3 regions of the Enterococcus italicus genome follow, and region 3 is predicted to be linked to each of the others. Evidence: a T-box and tRNA genes for the amino acid it is inferred to sense, from the RefSeq annotation. Region 3 holds a T-box; the other regions hold tRNA genes.
What was found. A T-box is a leader RNA that pairs with one kind of tRNA and senses whether it is charged. The one in region 3 lies ahead of leuS (leucine--tRNA ligase), so its partner is inferred to be a tRNA-Leu.
Positions count from the first base shown of each region.

Region 1: it encodes a tRNA-Leu, which carries the amino acid that the T-box ahead of leuS (leucine--tRNA ligase) is inferred to sense. The anticodon was not compared.
Region 2: it encodes a tRNA-Leu, which carries the amino acid that the T-box ahead of leuS (leucine--tRNA ligase) is inferred to sense. The anticodon was not compared.

Region 1 covers NZ_JAMRVB010000001.1:1,017,819-1,025,552, reverse strand. The annotation lists gene NE257_RS04950 (manganese-dependent inorganic pyrophosphatase) at 1-501, shown strand, start outside; gene NE257_RS04945 (DUF1803 domain-containing protein) at 616-1,458, shown strand; gene NE257_RS04940 (hypothetical protein) at 1,539-2,324, shown strand; tRNA gene NE257_RS04935 (tRNA-Leu) at 2,502-2,584, opposite strand; gene NE257_RS04930 (pyridoxal phosphate-dependent aminotransferase) at 2,739-3,956, shown strand; gene NE257_RS04925 (hypothetical protein) at 4,028-4,207, opposite strand; gene NE257_RS04920 (helix-turn-helix domain-containing protein) at 4,320-5,177, shown strand; gene nagA (N-acetylglucosamine-6-phosphate deacetylase) at 5,235-6,389, shown strand; gene NE257_RS04910 (ABC transporter ATP-binding protein) at 6,741-7,442, shown strand; gene NE257_RS04905 (ABC transporter permease) at 7,452-7,734, shown strand, end outside.
Region 2 covers NZ_JAMRVB010000001.1:897,158-904,891, forward strand. The annotation lists gene NE257_RS04300 (2-hydroxyacyl-CoA dehydratase) at 1-76, opposite strand, end outside; gene NE257_RS04305 (TetR/AcrR family transcriptional regulator) at 249-857, shown strand; gene NE257_RS04310 (hypothetical protein) at 1,001-1,195, opposite strand; tRNA gene NE257_RS04315 (tRNA-Leu) at 1,321-1,404, shown strand; gene NE257_RS04320 (Y-family DNA polymerase) at 1,532-2,905, shown strand; gene NE257_RS04325 (hypothetical protein) at 2,898-3,302, shown strand; gene NE257_RS04330 (DUF5960 family protein) at 3,299-3,580, shown strand; gene NE257_RS04335 (hypothetical protein) at 3,802-4,056, shown strand; gene NE257_RS11600 (hypothetical protein) at 4,143-4,274, shown strand; gene NE257_RS04340 (amino acid ABC transporter permease) at 4,467-5,123, opposite strand; gene NE257_RS04345 (amino acid ABC transporter permease) at 5,139-5,786, opposite strand; gene NE257_RS04350 (transporter substrate-binding domain-containing protein) at 5,801-6,607, opposite strand; gene NE257_RS04355 (amino acid ABC transporter ATP-binding protein) at 6,623-7,354, opposite strand.
Region 3 covers NZ_JAMRVB010000001.1:2,954-10,687, forward strand. The annotation lists gene NE257_RS00020 (MDR family MFS transporter) at 1-143, shown strand, start outside; gene NE257_RS00025 (alpha/beta hydrolase) at 156-932, shown strand; gene mnmM (tRNA 5-(aminomethyl)-2-thiouridylate-methyltransferase MnmM) at 1,088-1,651, opposite strand; gene mnmL (tRNA modification radical SAM protein MnmL/YtqA) at 1,626-2,612, opposite strand; gene NE257_RS00040 (phosphatase PAP2 family protein) at 2,630-3,295, opposite strand; gene NE257_RS00045 (muramidase family protein) at 3,510-5,237, shown strand; T-box leader at 5,292-5,496, shown strand; gene leuS (leucine--tRNA ligase) at 5,552-7,734, shown strand, end outside.

The DNA.
Region 1 (7,734 bases), 1.0 Mb from region 3:
ATGCTATCGGCTATCGTGTCAGATACATTATTATTTAAATCACCAACTTGTACGCCAGAAGACGTTGCTGCTGCAAAAGAATTAGCAGAAATTGCGGCTGTCAATGTAGAAAGCTATGGCTTAGACATGTTAAAAGCGGGTACGAATTTAAGTACGAAATCCGTCGATACATTATTAGAGCTTGATGCAAAAAGCTTCCCAATGGGCGATAAAAAGGTTCGTATCGCGCAGGTGAATACGGTAGACATCGCAGAAGTATTAGAGCGTCAAGCAGAATTTGAACAAGTCATGGCGGCTGAAAATGGACGTAACGGGTACGACTTGTTCTTGTTAGTCATTACCAATATTTTAGATAGCGATTCAGAATTGCTTGTTGTCGGCGAACCCAAAGCTAACGTGGAAGAAGCATTTGGTGTGACACTAAATAACAATCGGGCCTTTTTACCAGGTGTAGTTTCTCGTAAAAAACAAATCGTTCCACAATTGACTGAAACATTTTAATAGATTTAATTGAGTGAATACGATAGTTTAATCGGGTGTGATGAATCAATCTAAGCGTTTGCTTACTGTGATTGATTCTCACGCTTTTTTTATGAATGAACTGGAGGTGTCCGAATGAAATTAATAGTAGAGGATCATTGGCAAACTGATCAGAAACTTATCGATCGTCTTTTTTTTGAACAACTCGTTAACTATTTAATCAATAAAGCAGAGCAATTGCCGACATTGCGTGATATTAAACAAGCCTTTCCTACTGTGAAAGTCGATCGCGCGATGGAAAATTACATTCGTCTCGGTCTGATTGCTAGGTCAGAGCGGCGATATAAATTACTGGTACCCATATATCTGCAAGCTGAAACGGATGATGTAATCCGATCGAAATTTGAGCAAGCAAAGGTGATGATCGCGCCATGGCCGAAAGAGAAAAGAAGAGCGTGGTTTTTCTACCAAGGACAACAACTAGCGACTCATCCGCAACTATATCTGACAGACAGTAACAGCCCGCTATTCGTCTTTCGAGACCTAATTCATGAACAGCTTAAGGTCTATGAACTATCTGATGAAGAGTATGATAAGACGATGCCAGCCTATTTTACAGCTATGAGAAGCGGGGCAGAGAATCGCTATGAGCAGTTTTCTTATCTGGGCGATGTTGATCCATCATATTACTTAGATCAAGTAGCAGTTTTATTTGAAAAATTGCGTACCAATCCCAAACGAATACGTCCGTCGATCTTTTTAAAAAGTCTAGTTGATTTCGGCTTTTTGACAGAAGACTGTCAGCTTGTTGCTAGTTCTCCAAGTAAAACAGGTGCTCCATCTCAAGAGGATGAGATACTAGTGGATTGTTCACAATTTGAACAGCGGAGCATTTTAGGTCAGCTCTGGCAATTTTTTGAGGAAGGGGCCTATTCAATCGTCGAACAAGGCGACTATCAGTATGCCACGAGACTATAATTAATAAGAAAATTTCAGCAAATTTTTGCTATTCATGCTATGATAGTGAAGAAAAATGATACTTTGGAAGGAGCAAGTCAATGGCACACTATTCTGACATTAAGCGAAAGAAAGAAAGATTTCCGGCTTTTTCTGATGAAGAAGGTGTGAAAAGACGGTCGAACGAAGACTCGTTGACACGCTTTGCATCCGATGATAGCTGGATTATTACCGAACAACAAACAGAATCGCTAGTAGAAAAACCAAAAATGATAGTTGAAGAAAAAAACTATCGTCGTCAGCCAAGCGGCGAATCTGCTCAAAGTGCATTCCATAATCAAGAGCAAGAAACCCTTGAACGTTTCAAAAGAGCACTACCGACTTATCGTCAGCATGCAGTCAGTGAAACGAAGAAGACAGGAAAAAAAGTACTTTTCGATCACCAAAGAACAAATCATGAGCAGTCAGCCAAACAATATGTAGCACCCCGTGAAGGACAAAAGAAGCAGCCAGTTTCAACTGTTAAAAAGGAATATTCAGGTGGTCGTTCTTACTTTGTACCGAAATTTGTCCCCGCATCACTAATTCCTGATGATCCTGAGCAAAAAATTGCTCCAGCGACACTATACGCTTCGATGAAAAAAGAACAAGGGAATTATTTATTGTTTGATATAAATGCAGATTATCAAGAGAAAAAACCGGGGGATCCATCTGTTAAACGCTTCAAAAAAACGGAGCAAATCACAATGACAAGAAATGAATACAAAGCTGCAATCAAGTCTAAAGATAAAAAACGCAGTATTTTGGATCATTCATTAAATGGCTTAATTCAAGATGGAGAAAGTCAATTTAAAGAAAATGGGTATTTTAAACCAACAAAGAAGTAAAAAAATGTGAGAAAAGGGGCTATTGAGATAGTCAGAATTGCCATGATGCTGCTTTTCACAGTTTACGAGAGTGTGACGGAAATTTATTACACTCTTTTTTTATTTCAATAATAATGTTATGTAAACTTTTAGTTGTGTAAAAAAACACCACGCCTATAGGAAGCGTGGTGCTACTAATGCGGACAATGGGACTCGAACCCACACGACCTAAGGCCATACGCCCCTCAAGCGTACGCGTCTGCCAATTCCGCCATATCCGCAAATGTTACGACTTAGAAATGGTATCGTTTTTTTTAAAGTTTGTCAATGTGAATAGGAAAGATTACTTAAAAATATTTTTCAATACAAATTGCAATTTTTAAGAAGATGCCTTAAAGTTGAAACAAACCATTAATTCTGAAAAGAGGATCTGCTATGAGAAACTTTGAAAAATCATCAAAACTAGAAGGCGTAAGCTATGATGTTCGTGGTCCAGTATTAGAAGAAGCAGAGCGAATGCAAGAAGAAGGCGTAAGCATTTTAAAATTAAACACCGGTAATCCAGCGACATTTGGCTTTGAGGCACCAAATGAAATCATTCGCGATTTAATTATGAACGTAAGAGCTTCAGAAGGGTATTCTGATTCGAAGGGAATTTTTTCTGCTCGCAAAGCCATCGAGCAATATTGTCAATTGGCTAATTTTCCAAATGTGACAATCAATGATATTTATACAGGTAATGGTGTAAGTGAATTGATCACAATGAGTATGCAAGGACTATGCAACAATGGCGATGAGGTGTTAGTTCCGATGCCTGATTATCCGTTGTGGACAGCATCTGTTTCACTCGCTGGTGGCAAGCCTGTTCATTATATTTGTGATGAGCAAAGTGAATGGTATCCAGATATTGAGGATATTCGCTCAAAAGTAACTCCTAAGACGAAGGCGATTGTATTAATTAATCCTAACAATCCGACTGGCGCGGTCTATCCAAAAGAAATTTTATTAGCAATCGTTGAAATTGCCCGTGAGTTTGATTTAATTATTTTTTCTGATGAAATTTATGATCGCTTGTTGATGGATGGCCTTAAGCATGTACCAATCGCGACATTAGCACCTGATCGTTTTGTCGTGACATTTAGCGGATTATCAAAATCACATCGAGTTGCGGGATTCCGTGTTGGTTGGATGGTGCTAAGCGGCAATAAAAAGAATGCGAAAGACTATATCGAAGGATTAAACATGTTGTCCTCAATGCGTCTATGCTCGAATGTCCTCTCGCAACAAATCGTTCAAACCGCATTAGGGGGCTATCAAAGTGTGGATAAGCTCTTGCTTCCTGGTGGTCGAATTTATGAGCAAAGGGAGTACATCTATAATGCGATTAATGACATACCTGGTTTAAGTGCCGTTAAGCCTAAAGCAGCCTTTTATATGTTTCCAAAGATTGATGTCAAACGATTCAATATTACCAATGACGAACAGTTCGTTCTGGATTTTCTCCACGAGCATCATATCTTATTGGTACATGGGGGAGGTTTTAACTGGCAACAACCGGACCATTTCCGTATCGTCTACTTGCCAAACTTAGAAGAGTTAAGAACGACTGCGACGTCCATGCGTCAATTTTTAGCAACGTATCGTCAAAAATAAATAGAATCCACGCTCATTCTAGCAAAACCTTTTCCCAATTGGCTTTGAAATGAATGAGCTGGATTCTTTTTTTAGTCATTAAGGTCGCTACAATTCTTTTTACTGATGACGATGCGACCATTGTATTTTTCAGTCAATTCTTGATTCGGATTACTCACACTAATCAAGTAAGAGTTTTCGTATTCTTTCTCCACGATACCATTATACACTGCATTTTCCCATGTAAAGCTAATTACTGTCTGCTGACTCATCCCAATCACTCCCTTTTTTCATCTAAAAAAAATAAATACGCTTTCTTTTTTGATAGTATGTGCTAAAATGAATAAAATAGAAAATGCGAATTCGCATATTTGGTGAGGGCTTATGACAAACGAAAAAAGTAGTCTCGGAGAAAAAATAAAAAGACTGAGGAAAACACGAAAATTGACACAAAAAATGCTGGCTGATGGTATCTGCTCACAAAGCGTACTAAGTCGAATAGAGAATGATTTAGAAATTCCCAATGTACTCGTATTGAAAAAAATCTGTGTGCGGCTGGGTATTACCATGGATCAAATGATGTTTGCTGAATTTAATGAAATTCATCGAATGCAACGATTCTTTGAAAAGGTGAATAATGCGTTGATTCATCAAGACTACGAACAAATGAATGCACTACTACGCAATGCTCAGATTGCCAATCAAATTTATTTAGATACCGATATGCAGCTGTATTTTTATTATCTGGGCACTGTCCAATTTTTTATCGATCAAAATCCTGATCGAGCGATCAATTCGTTGAAGCATAGCTTGTTGTTGACGTATACAGAGAACAAGAAAAGCAATATTTCACCGATTGAGATTCAAATTTTGGGCTGTCTTGGCCGGATTTATGCAGATACGAATCAGTTGAAAAACGCAGAACATTATTTATCGCTAAGTATTCAGTTGACCATGGATTTGCCAAAGGAGCATGCGAATTTTGAACTCTCTAAAATCTTTTATCATCATAGCCGCTTTTTATTTTTACAAGCTGATTTTTTAGGGACGATTGATAGCGCCCTGAAAGGAGTTCAATGGGCCATTAGTAAAATGAGCTATTATTATGTTGAAGAATTATTGCAAATTACGGGTGCTGCCTATGAAAAATTGCAAGAGTATGAGCGCGCACAATTTATGTATGAGAAAGCGCAGTCAGTTCAGATGTTCGCAAAGTTTGAAAATGGTGTATACCTTTCTTGATTTTCGAACCAAAAAAGAGTACGTTTATCGTATAAATTGTTTAAAGGAGCGATTATCGTGAAAGACTATATTTATGCGGACAAGTTCTTTTTCACTTCGGGAACAAAAGGGCCGGGCTATTTAGAACTTGTGGATGGCTTGTTTGGTGAGTATTCTGCAGAGTTACCTGAAAAGTTTTCTGGAGAAGTGATCGATTATACGGGAAAGTGGATTGCACCTGGCTTGGTGGATACCCACATTCACGGCTATGCCAACCATGATGTGATGGATAATGATGCGGATGGGCTAAAAATCATGTCGGAAAAATTATTGTCTTGTGGTGTTACATCCTTTTTACCAACGACACTCACTTCAAGTCAAGAACGGCTGAAAGAGGTCGCTGCGACCATTGCTAGCGTCAAAGCGGATGTTACTGGAGCCAAAATTCAAGGGATTTACTTCGAAGGGCCTTTTTTTACAGAAGAACACAAAGGAGCTCAAAATCCAAGCTATTTTGGCGATCCAGATCTTGATGTCTTTCATGATTGGCAAAAAGCAGCAGAAGGGTTAATAAAAAAAATTGCTTTGGCACCTGAACGTCAAGGGGTAAAAGAATTTGTCAAGACCGTGACGGATGAAGGGGTTGTCGTTTCACTTGGACATAGTGACGCGACATTGACGCAAGCCCAAGCCGCTGTCGAAGCGGGTGCAAGTGTCTTCGTCCATGCGTATAATGGCATGCGCGGTCTGAATCATCGTGAACCAGGCATGGTCGGTGCGCTGCTAACGTTGCAGCATGTCTATTCAGAATTAATTTGTGATGGGCATCATGTACACCCTAAAGCATGTGAGTTGCTTATTGATAAAGTCGGCGCTGACCATATAGCATTGATTACTGATTGTATGATGGCAGGTGGAATGCCAGATGGAAATTATCAATTAGGTGAATTTCCTGTTGTCGTAAAAGATGGTACGGCTCGCTTATCGGAAGGTAATTTAGCAGGTAGTATTTTAAAATTGAAAGAAGCCATTAAAAATGTCGTGGCGTGGGGATTAGCGACACCTGAGGAAGCAATTATGATGGGAAGTCTGGTTCCGGCAATGAGTTGCAAAATTGATGATGTTTGTGGTTCAATCAAAAAAGGACGCGCAGCGGACTTTATTGTTTTGACGCCGCAAATGGATCTATATGCAACCTATCTAGATGGAAGCAAGCGTTACACAGCTCAATAAGAGAATAGGCTGTGTAACACTCGCTTCGATCAACAAATATACGTAAATTTTTTCAAATATACGGAATGTTTGGCTTGTCGAGTGAGCTGTTTTGCCACACTATTTATCAAGGTTGAGACAGAATTGTAAAATTATAAAAAGACTAGAACATCTAGAGATTGTTTTTCGAACTTTTGGATGTTCTAACCTTTTGTCAATAGTAGCTAATTCGTTCGTGCCTTTTTACATATTTTTCAGAATAGGAATACTTCTTTACACCATTTTTTCGCGTTTAATCATAGGTAAGGGTCATTCCTTGAAGGTGGCCTTCTATGGTAAACTACATGTAAAGGATTGGAAGAGGGGAACGTCATGGCGTTGATTGAATTACATAATGAATCTAAGCATTACCAGATGGGTAGTACACTTGTTCAAGCGAATGAGAATGTTTCTTTTGAGATAGAATCAGGTAGTATTACGATCATCCTTGGCCCGAGTGGTGCGGGAAAATCAACTGTACTGAATATATTAGGTGGTATGGATGTCCCGACGAGTGGTCGCGTGATTGTCGACGAGACGGATATCGCTCAATTTTCGAATAAGCAACTGACACATTATCGCCGAGTGGATGTTGGGTTTATTTTTCAATTTTATAACTTGGTCCCGAATCTGACAGCTATAGAAAATGTTGAGCTTGCAAGCCAGCTCGTACCCAATGCATACGATGCCAAAGAGATGCTAGAAAAAGTTGGTCTCGGGCATCGGCTGGCTAATTTTCCCGCACAATTATCTGGTGGAGAGCAGCAGAGGGTAACGATTGCTCGCGCTTTGGCAAAAAAACCAAAGTTGTTATTAGCGGACGAACCGACTGGCGCATTGGACTATGAAACGGGTAAACAAATTTTGCAATTACTTGAGGACGCTGCTAGAAAAGATGGCACCACAGTAGTCATAATCACGCATAATAGTCAGCTGGCTCCGATGGCTAATCGTGTGATTCGTATGAATGATGGAAAAGTACAACAGATTTATGATCAGAAAAATCCTATATCCATACAGTCACTAGAATGGTAGGTGAATCGGATGAATAAGCAATTCTTTCTCTCGACATGGCGCGATATTCGTCAGACACCGGCGCGTTTTCTTGCCTTAGTCAGTATTATTTTTTTAGGCGTTGCATTTTTTGTAGGAATTAAGGCTACAGCACCAGATATGAAACAATCAGCAGACGAGTATTTTCGCCAAACTTACCTTGCCGATGTAACGCTGACAAACGCAGAAGGGGTTACGCAAAGCCAGATTGATACAATAGCGAAATTAAATGGTGTGAAAGAAATCGACACACAAATCAGTGCCGATACTACAC
Region 2 (7,734 bases), 890 kb from region 3:
ATTCATTCTTTTCTTGATCGATTACCATCATTTTAACTGTGGTAGAGCCTACATCTATACCAGCATATACGTGCATCGTTGTCACCTACCTTTAAAATTTCCAACAAATGTTGAATATCCAACAGCTCGTTTGTTATACTATTCACGTAAAGTGTAGTGATATTCCTAAAAAATTGCAACAATCAAAGAATAGGAATCTGTGAGATAAACAACAATTTAAAGCGTGTGTCGGAAAAAGGAGGAGAAAAATGATGAAAAAAGTCGATTTACGTGTTAAACGAACGCATAAAATGATTATTGAAGCCTTTATTCGCTTAGTGGAAGAACGTGGCTACGATGATTTGACTGTGCAAGAAATAGCGGATGAGGCCATGATTAATCGAGCAACCTTCTATGCTCACTTCAAAAACAAGCAAGATTTATATGATTCTATTTTTCACTCAACCATGAATGTCTTTGTCTCCGTTCTTGATCCAGATCAAATCGTAAAAGGCAATCGTTTAAAATTAAAACAAGTGGAATTTGTTTTGACAAATATTTATCAACAAATCAAAGAAAACAAAGTCTTTTTCATTACTATTTTAGAGTCTTCTGATGACCAGCGCTTACGCAAACAAATCCAAGCAATTCTAGAAGTCCAGTATGCACATATTTTCTCACGCTTAAAAATTACGGAAAATGATTTAGAAGTCCCAATTGATTTTATTATTGAATATATAACTTCTGTTTTCTTTGCGACGCTTCATTGGTGGATTACTGCGGATACGACTATGGATGCGAATAGTTTAGCCAAATTGGTCATTAAGTTAGTCGGTAATGGACACTTAACCGTTTTAGGAATTGAAGTCGATCATTAAAAAGAGGAATTGACAAACGTGTTTAGCTTCGAGCGATAATCCCAGAAATTTCGAAAAGCATGCGCAACTTGATTACGCTTTTGTAAATCATTTATTCATATTAAAGGAGTGTGACAAATTTTCGTCACACTCCTTTAAATAGATTATCCGTCTTCTTCATCTTCCCAAAGTAGCTTTGGGGTATCGATGCTATACAAATGTACAAGTAAAATACCAATACCAACGCCACCAACTAACACGCCTTCACCAATATTTTCCCTACTAACGACAGAGACAACAGCAAACATCAAACACATGAACACAACAAGTGCAGCTAGTGAAGCAAAAACTAGTTTCATAAGGATTCCCCCAAACCCAGCTATAATGAAAACGCTATCTAATATTATCATAGCACTTTTTTGCACATTTAAAAGCCTTTTATTGCTATTGTTATAAAATCGTCTTATACTAATACTAGTTTCTCGCGGTCATGGCGGAATTGGCAGACGCGCTAGCTTCAGGCGCTAGTGATAGCAATATCGTGGAAGTTCGAGTCTTCTTGGCCGCATACAGGTTCATTAGATGAGCATCATCTTCTCTTCAGAAGGTTGTGTTCGTCTTTTTTTATTTTCTCTTTACAAAAGCGAACATACGTTTGTATAATGGGTATAAGAAATAGATTGGAGGCATAGAACATGAATTTCAAATACGAATTGGAGCCTACAGGAGATTATGCTTTTATCGATATGAAAAGTTTTTATGCCAGCTGTGAATTGGTAGCTCGTGGACTTCATCCTCTAAAGCATCTCTTAATCGTTATGAGTACTACAGATAATACGTCCGGTTTAATCTTAGCGAGCTCTCCGATGGCCAAAAAAAAATTAGGTATCAAAAATGTGACTCGTAGATGGGATTTACCGACAGTTGGGGAGAATCCTGCAATGAAAAATCTGATTATCGCCCCTCCTCGCATGAATTATTACATTCAAGAAAACTTAAAAATTCAGCATGTATTACAAAACTATGCCCCAGATGAAGATATACTCTGGTATTCTATTGATGAAGGTTTGATTGACTTGTCACGTTCATTAAATTACTTTGTCCCGGGTGTATTAGACCGAAAAACAAAACTAGCGATTGTCTGTGATCGCATACAACAAGACATCCAAAAAAAAACAGGGATTTTTTCTACGGTAGGGATGTCCAATAGCAATCCGTTACTCGCCAAATTAGCACTCGATAACGAAGCAAAAACGGCTCCTTCCCTACGAGCATCTTGGAACTATAGTGATGTGGCCGAAAAAGTATGGCAGATACCACAACTAACAGATTTTTGGGGTATCGGGCATCGCACGGCGGCAAGATTGCATCGCTTAGGGATCTCTTCGGTTCATGAATTAGCCAATAGTTCTCCGCAATTGTTGCAGCAAACCTTTGGCGTGATTGGCTTGCAGCTGTATCACCATGCCAATGGAATTGACCGCACCAAGTTGTCCGAACGCTATGTGCCAAAAGAAACAACGATTGGCAATAGCCAAATTTTACCTAAAGATTATACCAGTTCAGAATTGCTTGTTGTTATTCGTGAAATGGCGGAACAAGTCTCGATTCGTATTCGTCGGAAACAGTTAAAAACAACATCCATCCATCTCTTTATCGGCTATAGTCGCGATGAATCTACGAAAGGATTCAGCCGCCAAATGAAAGTTGATGCGACCAACGCTTCTAAGCCATTAGCAGAATCGCTCCTTCATTTATTTTATAAGTTTTACGATGGAACTAGTAAGATTCGCCAAATTGGTGTCAGCTACGGCAAGCTCGTGCCTGCTAACGGTACGCAGTTGACTTTATTTGACGAACCTATCACGCAGCAAAAAGAGGAAGACTTAGAAGTGATTTTGGATCGTATTCGTGAAAAGTATGGTTTTTCAAGCATCATGCGGTCAAGCTCGCTACTACCCGATGCGCGTAGTTTAAAGCGGGCGAATTTAGTTGGTGGTCATGCCGGTGGAGCTGGTGGTCTAGATGGTCTTTCACCACTGAAAAAAGAAGATGTTTCTCATGGCTGAGTCCTTTATGTCGTACCATCCTGATCCCTATGTTCGTTCGTATACCGACCGCGGCACAATGAAGTGGTTAGGCTTTTATTTAAGTGAACATACAGCACAGATGCAACTAGATAAAAATGAACGCACGTCCATCGTCCCTCGCTACCAAGCAATGACGACACAAGATTGTCTTGTTATTTTATTTGAAAGCTACCAACAGCGCCGCCCTGTCCAACTACAACTCAATGTGTTAGTAGCAGAAGGACAAAGTGATTGTTTATTAACAGGAATTGTGATGGGTATCGAGGATAGTAGTCTATTTTTACTGACTGACGCCCAAAAAATGGACATACTTGATGTAACTACTATCAAATATGTCGCTTTCTTATCTGATTCAAAATGGAGTGATCTAAGATGAGCTTAACCAATCGATCATTGTCGTTTGATTATTTCACTAATAATGCAGAGCAATTTACAAAAGACTTTACCAATTATGTTGTGACCGAAATCCCCTTTTTTGCCTTACAAGATGAACTGTTGCATCTAATGGACAAACGACAGATTACGCACTTTAAAATTCCTAGTTACAAATGTATTGATCGTAAGGACCATATCTTTTACTTTCGCATAGATACAATTAATGAGTACAAAGAAATGAAAGTCTATCATTATTTAGGGATGGATTTATATACTTGAGCTTTATGTTTTCTTTCTCTTTTTTAAGTTTGACCTAATGATTGCTTTGTATGATGTTTTTGTGGATGAACTTGGTGTTTCCATACGAATGATTGTGTTTCAGCACAGCACAATCATTTACTAACGTTTCGGTGCAGGTTCGATTCCTGTCATCCACTTACAGAAGTGACGTAATTTGGCTTGTAAGGTATAATGAAGAGGACTAAAAAGGAGGAAAAAGAATGAAAAAAACGAATTTTTTTGTTGTCTTTTGGCTGTTACTTGCCCTTATTTCATTTATTACTTTTCTTATTTTCTTTCATACTCTATGGGATACACTTTCCTATCTTTTGTTTCCAGCAACTGGTGATGAATACATGATGTCTACCAACGAAATCAATCGCTCTTTATTTGCCACCGTACCGATGATTTTACTGGTAGCTGGTGCATTTGCTGTCTCTTTAAAAAATGGACTGAAGCTTTATCATAGCCTTTAAATGATGGCTGTCTTATCCTGTCACTCTTGCTTTGTTTCTCAACGGACAGAGTGTCTCTGCCGATTTTTAATAAGGAAGTGATAAAAATGATGATGAGTATGGGTATTGGTTTAATTTATTACTTGATTGGGGCTTTTGTTTTATACGGTATTATCCGGCTAGGAGTAAAACATGGTATTCAAGATACACAAAAGGACAAACAAAAAAATCAATGGTAGCACATTACTTGAAAGGAACTCTGATAGACGTTCATAAGCTAGAGGCATTTTTAGATTTAGCGCAGTCACTCAATTATACGGAGACCGCTTACCATTGAAGCAGGCTTTGACACCAAAGAAGTTCTTTATTATACAAAAACAGAGCATCCCTAATAAGGACGCTCTGTTTTTGTATAAATGGTTGTTACTCGCTTAATAAGAATACCGCTTGGTTTCGAAGTATTTAGAGAGCAAGGATAACAAATAACAAATAACAAAATAACCCAACGTCAATGCGACGTACATAGGAATAACATAGTTTGAATTTTGACCATAAATAATCTTTGCATTATGCGTAAATTCAGGTAAAGAGATAATGACTGCTAGCGATGTATCTTTTACAAGAGAAATTAACTGACTGACAATCGCTGGCACCATTGAACGAAACGCTTGCGGAATCATAATGGAGAACATCACTTGCAGATAGGTCAATCCTGTAGATAAGCCAGCTTCCATTTGACCTTTAGGCACCGCATTTAGACCGGCACGGAAAATTTCTGAGAGCATCGCGGATTCAAAAATTGTTAAAGCGATGACTGCTGACCAAAAGATGTCAAATTTGATTCCTATCTGTGGCAAAGCAAAGTATGTAAAGAAGATGATCAATAACAACGGTAAATTGCGGATAATATCGACGATTAGACCGACAATTCGTGAAACAAAGGGAATCGCTGAAAAACGAAGTGTCCCCATAATTGCCCCAAATAAGAAACTCAAAATAATTGAAACGAGCGAAACTTCAATGGTTACGATCAAACCGTCCAATAAGAAACGCAAATTAATAAACGAAAAAGCATCGAAAAAACTCATTTGTTCTCCCCCTTTCTACGAGCGCACCGCCCATTTTTTCTCTAAATAGCTCATATAATATGACAATGGCAATGTTAAAATTAGATAGAAAATACCCACAATGATATATGTATCGAAGGTATTAAACGTCGTACTAGCAATCAAATCACCTTGGTACATAATATCTAGCCCTGCAACCATTGCCAAAATAGAAGAATTTTTAATCAAATTAATAAATTGTCCTCCTAGTGGCGGAATCACAATTTTAAATGCTTGTGGTAACACAATGTAGCGCATTGTTTGCCAATAGGTAAATCCCGAAGATAAGCCTGCTTCCATCTGACCTGAGTGGACTGTTTGGATCCCTGAACGAACTGTTTCTGCAATAAACGCCGATGTATAAATCGTTAAACCAATCGTTCCAGCTTGAAACCCATCAAAAGGAACCAAATAAAGAGGAATTACGACATAAAAAATCATCACAATAATTAGCAAAGGCACATTTCTAAAAAATTCAACATACGCTTTGGCTAATCGTCGTATTACATTGTTTGTGGACAATTGTAAAATCGCCATCAATGTTCCGATAATCAAACTTGCAATCAATGCGATGAAGCTTGCAAGAATGGTGTATTTGAATCCATCTATAAATAATGATGCATTGTTTTGAAATAATTCAAGCATGTACGTTTTCCTCCTTATTCAGCTTTCCCACTGTCATCATTAGGGAACCATTTGTCATAGATTTTGTCGTAGGTTCCATTTGTATGCAATGTACGTAATGCATCATTAACTGCATTTAAAAACGATTCTTGTCCTTTATTGATAGCAATTCCATAAGGCTCATTGGTGAACGTACCACCAACTAAAGTATAGTTGTCATTTTCGCTAGCCATCCCTAACAAAATCGCATTATCCGTTGAAACTGCGTCACCTTGTCCTGCCTGCAACGCCGTAAATGCTTCTGAATAATTTTCCATTTCTAATACCTTGGCATCAGGTGCTGCTTTACGAATATTATCAGCGGAAGTCGAGCCTTTCACGACTAATACTGTATCGTTGGCTGTCAAATCTTTAACATTCGTAATCGGGCTTCCTTTGGATACTAAGAGAGATTGCCCTGCATCAAAATAGACATCAGAGAAATCAACCTGCTTTTTCCGTTCATCAGTAATGGTCATCGTAGCAATAATCGCATCAATGTTTCCGTTTTTCAGCAATGGAATCCGTGTCTTCGATGTTACTTCGACGAAGACTGCATTACCATCACGTCCTAAAATTTCTTCAGTAATCGCCTTGGCAATATCAATATCAAACCCCTTCACTTCTCGTGATGAAATATCCATCAAACCAAAAAGTTTGGTATCATTTTTAACTCCCCATACAATTTGATTGGTTTCCTTAGCCGTCGTTAAAATATCTTGTGAAGCGGCACTGGAGCTTTTACAGGCACCCAATGTGATGACTGTGGCTAAGAGGAGTAACATGGTATATATTTTTTTCATTTGAACGCCCTCCTCCTAGTGGTTAATTACCTTGCTAATAAATTGTTGCGCTCTTTCTTCTCTTGGATTAGCAAAGAATCCTTTGACATCACGGCTATCTTCAAGAACTTCGCCTTCAGCCATAAAAATAATCCGATCGGCAACTTCACGCGCAAAGCCCATTTCATGGGTAACAACAATCATCGACATGCCTTCTTTAGCTAATTTTTTCATAACATCAAGAACATCACCAATCATTTCTGGATCTAGCGCTGAAGTCGGTTCATCGAATAATAAGACATCTGGTTTCATGGCTAATCCTCTAGCAATGGCTACCCGTTGTTGTTGACCACCTGATAACATAGATGGATAAGAGTCTTTTTTATCCCACATACCCACTCGTTTTAACAAACGTTCTGCCATTGCATTCGCCTCAGATTCAGACTGTTTTAATACTTTTAATGGTGCTAAAGTAATATTTTCCATTACAGTCTTGTTTGGATATAAATTAAAATGTTGAAAGACCATCCCAATATTTTTACGGATTTCAGTTAATTTTGTTTCCTTACTAAGGATATTAGTTCCATTAATCAACAACTCTCCTGTAGTGATAGTCTCTAGTCCATTAATGGTACGCAGCATCGTGCTCTTTCCTGAACCAGACGGCCCAATGATAACCACGACTTCCCCATCTTCAATCGCTAAATTAATATTTTTTAGTGCATGGAATTTGCCGTAATATTTTTCTACATTCTTAAATTCAATCATTAGAACGCCTCCATTTTTCGTTTCTTAATTTTATTTCAATATTATAATCATAATTTAATCATTTTGTAAATATTTTGTTCAATTGACTAAATAAAATAAGCCTACTTTCAAAAGTGAAATGGTCGTTTTTTTAGTTTTTTATTAGGTAAAAAACTAATTATACCTAATTAAACAAATAATTTCAGCTAATAATGGCAATTTAAATCAAATTGTTTGTTTTCAGTAAATTTTCTGCTTAAACAAAAAAACACCTCGATTAGAGATGTTTTTTTATATGAAAGTAATTGGTAGTTTAGTCGCGTCCACTATATTGTCAAAAATTCAAGAGCATCAAGAACACAATGCTTTGCGGTGTGAACCTAACTGCCCTGACTTTTTCA
Region 3 (7,734 bases):
CAGAGTCTCTACAAGCACTGCGACATGTTTTGTATCAAGGATTGCATAGTATTTATGGAGTGGCTATCTTATTGGTCATCGTAGCTATTGTTTCTGCTCTTACATTAACACAAAAAACTGGTACAATAAGAACAAACAAATAAGCAGGTGATAAGATGGCTTTTTTACAAGCGAATATTTTTTCAAATGTATTGCAAATGGAAGTAATGATTAATGTCATTCTTCCTCAAAAAACAGAAAAAGCATACGGAACGAATCAAGTGGGGCAAACGGAGGATCTTCCTGTTATGTATCTCTTACATGGGATGCATGGCAATCATAGTGTCTGGCAAAGACGAACATCGATTGAACGGTATGTTGCAGATAAAGGGCTAGCTGTGATTATGCCATCCACGGATTTGGGGTGGTATACAGACACGACGTTTGGCATGAACTATTGGACCTTTGTCTCGGAGGAACTGCCACGTATTTGTCACGAGCTATTTCCGCAATTAACGAAAAAAAGAGAGAAGACATTTGCTGTGGGCTTATCAATGGGCGGCTATGGCGCTTTAAAGTTAGGGATGCGCTGTCCAGAATCATTTGGGGCCATTGCCTCTCTGTCGGGTGCTTTGGCGCTGGCAGAAATGCTGGAGCAATTTGAAGAGTTACCCAATCCGGCGTATTGGACGGGTATCTTTGGCGATGTGCAGCAATTTAAAGGATCAGAAAATGATCCAATTCATCTAATAGAGGAAGTCAATTCCGCACACGCGCCCCGAATTTTTGTTTGTGTAGGTACAGAAGATCCACTTTACCCTGCTAGTCAATATGCAGTACAAAAGATGCGAGCAAAAGGCTTAGAGGTGACATATGAAGAAGGACCTGGTGCACACAATTGGGAGTTTTGGGATCATTGGATTCAGCGCGTATTGACATGGTTAGAAGAATAAAAAATGTTTATGTGCACCATTTAAACGTATTTAAGTAACAGAAAAGCAAAAAGACTAGAAAATCCAGAAGTTATTTTTCAAACATTTGGATTTTCTAGTCTTTTTTGCCACTCAGATTTAGCAGCGTTAAGGTAAATTTATCATACGCGCTTTGGTTATTTTTTTTCGATACAAAATAAAATTGGTGGAGCATTACGCTGGTTGATAAATTGATAGGTCATCACTTGGTATTCTTCTTGTGGTAACGTCTGACAAAAAGCTTGTACGTGATCTAGCTCCTCTTGACCACCAGGATGACCATAATATGCAACAAGCAAGATCCGGCCACGCTTAGCAAGAACAGGGAGCATTTGCTGGATGGCTGCTAGAGTATGCTCACTATGAGTAATAATCTGTTTGTCACTACTTGGTAAATAACCTAGATTAAAGATGGCTAGTTTAAGAGCAGTTTGCTTTGGAAAGTACTGAGTAAATTGCTCATGTCCGTCATGGATTAAAGTCGTACGATCTAACAAATCGGCTGCGAGTAGCCGTTGTTCGGTCGCGATGAGTGCTGGCTTTTGGACATCAAAAGCAAAAACATGACCAGTTGGCCCAACTAGCTGGGCCAAGAATGCTGTATCATGACCATTGCCCATCGTAGCATCGACGACACAATCTCCAGAAAAGATGATTTCTTTGGCTAATTGATGACTATAGGTTAAGGCTGTGGGTAGCATAGTGCGTATCTTCTTTCTTTTGATAGAATTTTCCTTGGAAACTCTCTCTTTTCTCTAATTCACGATCAATCGCATTCAGTACTTCCCACTTTTGAAGACTCCACATTGGCCCGATAAGAGAATCCCAAGGCGCATCGCCAGTCAATCGATGGATGATGATGTCTTGCGGGATGAGTTCTAATTGATCGCAAATAAGGGAAACATAGGTCTCTTTTGAAAGTAGTTGCAAACGTCCTTCATGATAATCGCGAATCATGCGAGTATTGCGCATCAGATGGAGCAGATGGAGCTTGATGCCTTGTATATCTGCATCGTGAATGGTGCGTCGTACATTTTCAACCATCATGTCATAGGTCTCACCAGGTAGACCGTTAATGAGATGCGTACAGACGCGAATGCCATGGCTACGAAGCTTTGCCACACCCTCAAGATAGGTGTCGTAAGAATGTGCACGATTGATGAGCGTACTTGTTTGTTCAAATGTTGTCTGTAAGCCTAATTCGACCCACAGATAAAGTCGTTCGTTTAATTCTGCTAAATAGTCGACCACCTCATCAGGCAAGCAGTCAGGTCGTGTACCAATTGATAGCCCGACGACGCCAGGAAGATTGACGACTTGTTCAAAGCGCTCACGAATTACTTCCACGGGAGCATGTGTATTGGTGAAGTTTTGGAAATAGACGATGTATTGTGCGACACCCGGCCATTTTTGATGCATCTGGTCGATTTCTTTGTAAAATTGTTGAGGGAGTGGATCATGTGGGGCGACAATCATATCACCAGAACCAGAGACACTACAAAATGTACAGCCACCATGTGCTACGGTGCCATCGCGATTGGGACAATCAAAACCACCATCGATGGGCACTTTAAATAATTTTCCGCCAAATTCGTCACGTAAAGCACCGTTCCATGTGTGGTATCGTTTGCCGGAACTATCAAGGTACGTATAATCGCTCATATGAGCTGCTCCTTCTTTCATTTTTGTTTTTGTGTAAAGCGCCAAATAAATTGTTTTTCTTTAAAGAGAGGATAAGTGAAGCCAAGCCAAACAAGTCCTTCTGAATAGCCCGCCAGAATATCGCTTGGATAATGCACGCCTAAATATATGCGACTAGTCCCGATACCAATAATCAAAAAGACACAGATGATGCGCAGTAGCCATTTGACCCAATTGGTTTGAATGAAAAAAGGAATCAATAAAAAGAGTGTTCCATAAAAAACCATGCTGCCGTTTGCGTGACCACTGGGGAAACTGTAGCTGTTTTCTGTTACTAAGTGCACCAAAGATGGGCGTTCTCGCGTGAAGAAAAGCTTGATAAGGAGATTAAAGATAGCAGCGATGCCGATGACCCCTAAGCTAAGCCACAGTGCTTCTGCATATTTTTTCCAATACAAAAATAAACCAAGGATTGTGACAAATAAAATTGAAACCGTAGTCGGGTTCCCGAATTTAGTGACCCATAGGAAAAAAGGGTTCCAGTTAGGATAGTCAAAGCGGATTATTGCCGTCCCTAGTTGGTCAAATGAGTTTAGCCACTGTGGATAAAACTTCACCACATAGCCTAAAAACATAAATAACAATAAAAAACAGCTCGCAGTAAATTGACTATATAATTTTGTTGTTTGTTGTGGTGTTTGCATGCAATAATTCCTTTCAAATTTACGTGTATTCATTATACCATAGCTTAAAAAGCATAAGTCAAACTTAGCTGACCACTTTATGCAATCATTATTTATTACAATCGAATCGTTTAGATTACAAAGAAATTACATTTAAGAAAATCTAAAGTTTAAGCTTTTATTAAGGATTGATTAAAGTTATACTGAAAATAGTTTCGAGAAAAATGGAGGGGAAATGATGAAAGACGCGCAATCTCGTAAAACCATACATAACAAGCCAACTAAAATAGCCACTCGCTATCAATCGCTCAGACATCAAGTAGCAATAGTAGGGACAGCTGTGACAGCTTGCTCGGTACTCGTACCATTATTGCCAACTAAAGTTGTTTTAGCAGATACAAGTGGCTATACATCATCAACAACGAGTCAAACTGCATTTATCAATACCATAGCTGCTTATGCTGCCCCTATTGCTCAAGCCAATGATCTATATGCTTCGGTCATGATTGCTCAAGCAATTGTCGAAAGTGGCTGGGGACAGAGTGCATTAGCACAAGCACCAAACTATAATTTGTTCGGGATTAAAGGAAGTTACAACGGCCAAACAGTCTATATGAATACAAAAGAGTTTTTAAATGGTCAATATGTAACAAAGAATGAGCCGTTCCGTCAATACCCCTCTTATGCAGAATCTTTTCAAGATAATGCCAATGTACTAAAAACGACCTCGTTTGGTGGTAGCTACTATTATACAGGCGCATGGAAAAGCAATACAACGTCATATACAGATGCGACCGCTTGGTTAACAGGGCGCTATGCTACTGCCCCTAACTATGCGACTGTCTTGAATCGCGTAATTGCTCAATACAATTTAACGCAATATGATTCACCAAGTACGACGAGAACAAGTACAACGAGCACTACCAACACGACAACAAACACAGCCGCGCCAACAACTACAACGACAACCTATACAGTAGTGAAAGGCGACTACTTAAGCACAATCGCCAACAAATACGGCGTGACCGTAGCGCAGTTGAAATCCTGGAATAATTTAAGCAGTGATTTGATATTGATTGGCCAAAAATTGAAAGTGAATGCAACAACGAGTGTCGCAAGTACAAGTACAACGAGTACTACCAACACGACGAAAAATACGGCCGCATCAACAACTACAACGACAACCTATACAGTAGTGAAAGGCGACTACTTAAGCAAAATCGCCAACAAATACGGCGTGACCGTAGCGCAGTTGAAATCCTGGAATAATTTAAGCAGTGATTTGATATTGATTGGCCAAAAATTGAAAGTGAACGCAACAACGAGTGTCGCAAGTACAAATACCGTAAGTACAAGTACAGCGAGCACTACCAACACGACAACAAATACAGCCGCGTCAACAACTACAACGACAACCTATACAGTAGTGAAAGGCGACTATTTAAGCAAAATCGCCAACAAATATGGTGTGACCGTGGCGCAATTGAAATCGTGGAATAATTTAAGCAGTGATTTGATATTGATCGGGCAAAAATTAAAAGTGAACGCAACAACGAGTGTCGCAAGTACAAATACCGCAAGCACTACCAACGCGACAACAAATACAACCGCGTCGACAACGACAACCTATACAGTAGTGAAAGGCGACTACTTAAGCAAAATCGCCAACAAGTACGGTGTGACCGTAGCGCAGTTGAAATCATGGAATAATTTAAGCAGTGATTTAATATTGATTGGCCAAAAATTAAAAGTGAACGCCACAACGAGTGTAGCAAGTACAGCAAGCACGACAACTGTCTCAACAACAACCACTACAACTTCAGCGAAGACTTACACAGTCAAAAAAGGGGATAGTCTTTGGAAAATCGCCCAAGCACATGGTTTGTCAGTGAGCGCGTTAAAATCAGTTAATCAATTGTCTGCGGATATTCTTTTAATCGGACAAACATTGAAATTAGGGTAAGTCATTGAACTTTTTTTCTAAATTTGGTAGACTGTCATCAGATACAACTTCATACCTATCACGTTGATAAGGAATAGTAGAATGGTTTGAATCAGTAGAGAGCATATGGTTGGTGGAAATATGTGGGCAAACATTCGAACTCGCCTTAGAGTGTTATTTTCTGAATTTATGTAGGAAAATACGGTCGTTCCGTTATCACGTGGAGCCTTTGTAAAAAGGGAAAATAGGTGGTACCGCGTAAATGTAAAACGCCCTATAAGAAGCTGATGCTTCTTATAGGGCGTTTTTAGCAATCATAAAAAGGAGTGGCGAAAGTGAGCTATAATCACGAAGAAATCGAAAAGAAATGGCAAAAATACTGGGCAAAAAACAATACGTTTAATACCCATGATGATCCCCAAAAGCCAAAATTTTATGCACTAGACATGTTTCCATATCCGTCTGGTCAAGGACTACATGTGGGACATCCAGAAGGCTATACAGCAACAGATATTTTAGCGAGAATGAAACGAAGTCAAGGGTACAACGTATTACACCCAATGGGATGGGATGCATTTGGCTTGCCAGCAGAACAATATGCCTTGGACACAGGGAATGATCCAGCTGAATTCACCAAAAAAAATATTGAAACCTTCCGCCATCAAATTAATTCACTCGGTTTTAGTTATGATTGGAACCGTGAAATCAATACGACAGATCCAGAGTATTACAAATGGACACAATGGATTTTCACCAAATTATATGAAAAAGGGCTCGCTTATGAGGCTGAAGTAGCGGTAAACTGGGTTCCTGAATTGGGAACAGTTATTGCAAATGAAGAAGTTATCGATGGCAAGAGTGAGCGCGGAGGCTATGATGTAGTGCGTAAGCCAATGCGCCAATGGATGCTAAAAATCACAGCCTATGCGGATCGTTTGTTAGAAGATTTGGAAGAGGTAGACTGGCCAGAAAGCATCAAAGAAATGCAGCGCAACTGGATTGGTCGTTCTGTAGGGGCGAATGTGACTTTTTCAGTAGACGGTACTGACAAAGACTTTACAGTATTTACGACACGTCCAGATACATTATTTGGTGCAACGTATGCTGTACTTGCGCCTGAATTAGACTTGGTGAAAGAAATTACGACACCAGAGCAAAAAGCAGCGGTGGATGCGTACATCGAAGAAGCAGCGAAAAAATCCGATCTTAACCGAACAGATCTAGCAAAAGAAAAAACGGGTGTCTTCACAGGTGCGTATGCGATTAACCCAGTGAACCAAAAAAAGATTCCCATTTGGATTGCTGACTATGTACTTGCTACGTATGGTACAGGGGCAATTATGGCTGTACCAGCGCATGATGAACGTGACTATGACTTTGCCAAAGTATTTGGCTTAGAGATTATTCCAGTCTTAGAAGGTGGCGATGTGACACAAGCAGCCTTTACTGGTGACGGTACACATATCAACTCAGGCTTTTTAGATGGTTTGAACAAACAAGAGGCCATTGATACGATTGTCAGCTGGTTAGAGGAAAAACAAATTGGGAAAAAAGAAGTCAGCTATCGCCTAAGAGATTGGTTGTTTTCTCGTCAACGTTATTGGGGGGAACCAATTCCAATTATCCATTGGGAAGATGGGACAGCGACGACAATCCCAGAAGAAGAATTACCATTACGATTGCCAGTAACGAAAGATATCCGTCCAAGTGGCACAGGAGAGTCACCACTGGCCAATATCCATGATTGGGTCAATGTCGTTGATCCTAAGACTGGTAAAAAAGGTCGCCGTGAAACCAACACTATGCCGCAATGGGCAGGAAGCTCTTGGTATTTCTTACGCTACATCGATCCCCATAACAAAAAAGCTTTGGCTGACTATGACAAGTTGACACGCTGGTTACCAGTGGATATTTATATTGGTGGGGCGGAACATGCCGTTTTACATTTGCTTTATGCTCGTTTCTGGCATAAATTCCTATATGATTTGGGTGTAGTACCTACCAAAGAACCTTTCCAAAAATTATTCAATCAAGGCATGATCTTAGGTGGCAACAATGAAAAAATGTCCAAATCAAGAGGAAATGTGGTCAATCCAGATGATGTCGTGACACAGTATGGAGCAGACACGCTACGGATGTATGAAATGTTCATGGGGCCTTTGGATGCATCGATTGCTTGGAGTGAAAATGGCCTAGAAGGTAGCCGTAAATTCCTCGAACGTGTTTGGCGCCTAATTGTCGATGAAGAGGGCAAATTACGCGATCGCATTACGACGATTAATGATGGCTCATTGACGAAAGTCTACAACCAAACGGTGAAAAAAGTGACAGAAGACTATAACCAACTGCACTTTAATACTGCCATCTCACAAATGATGGTCTTTGTAAATGAAGCATACAAAGCAGAATCATTGTGCTACGAGTATGTTGAAGGATTTGTGCAACTATTGGCGCCAATTGCTCCACACATTAGTGAAGAGCTATGGGAGGTGCTAGGAAACAAAGACGGTATTTCTTA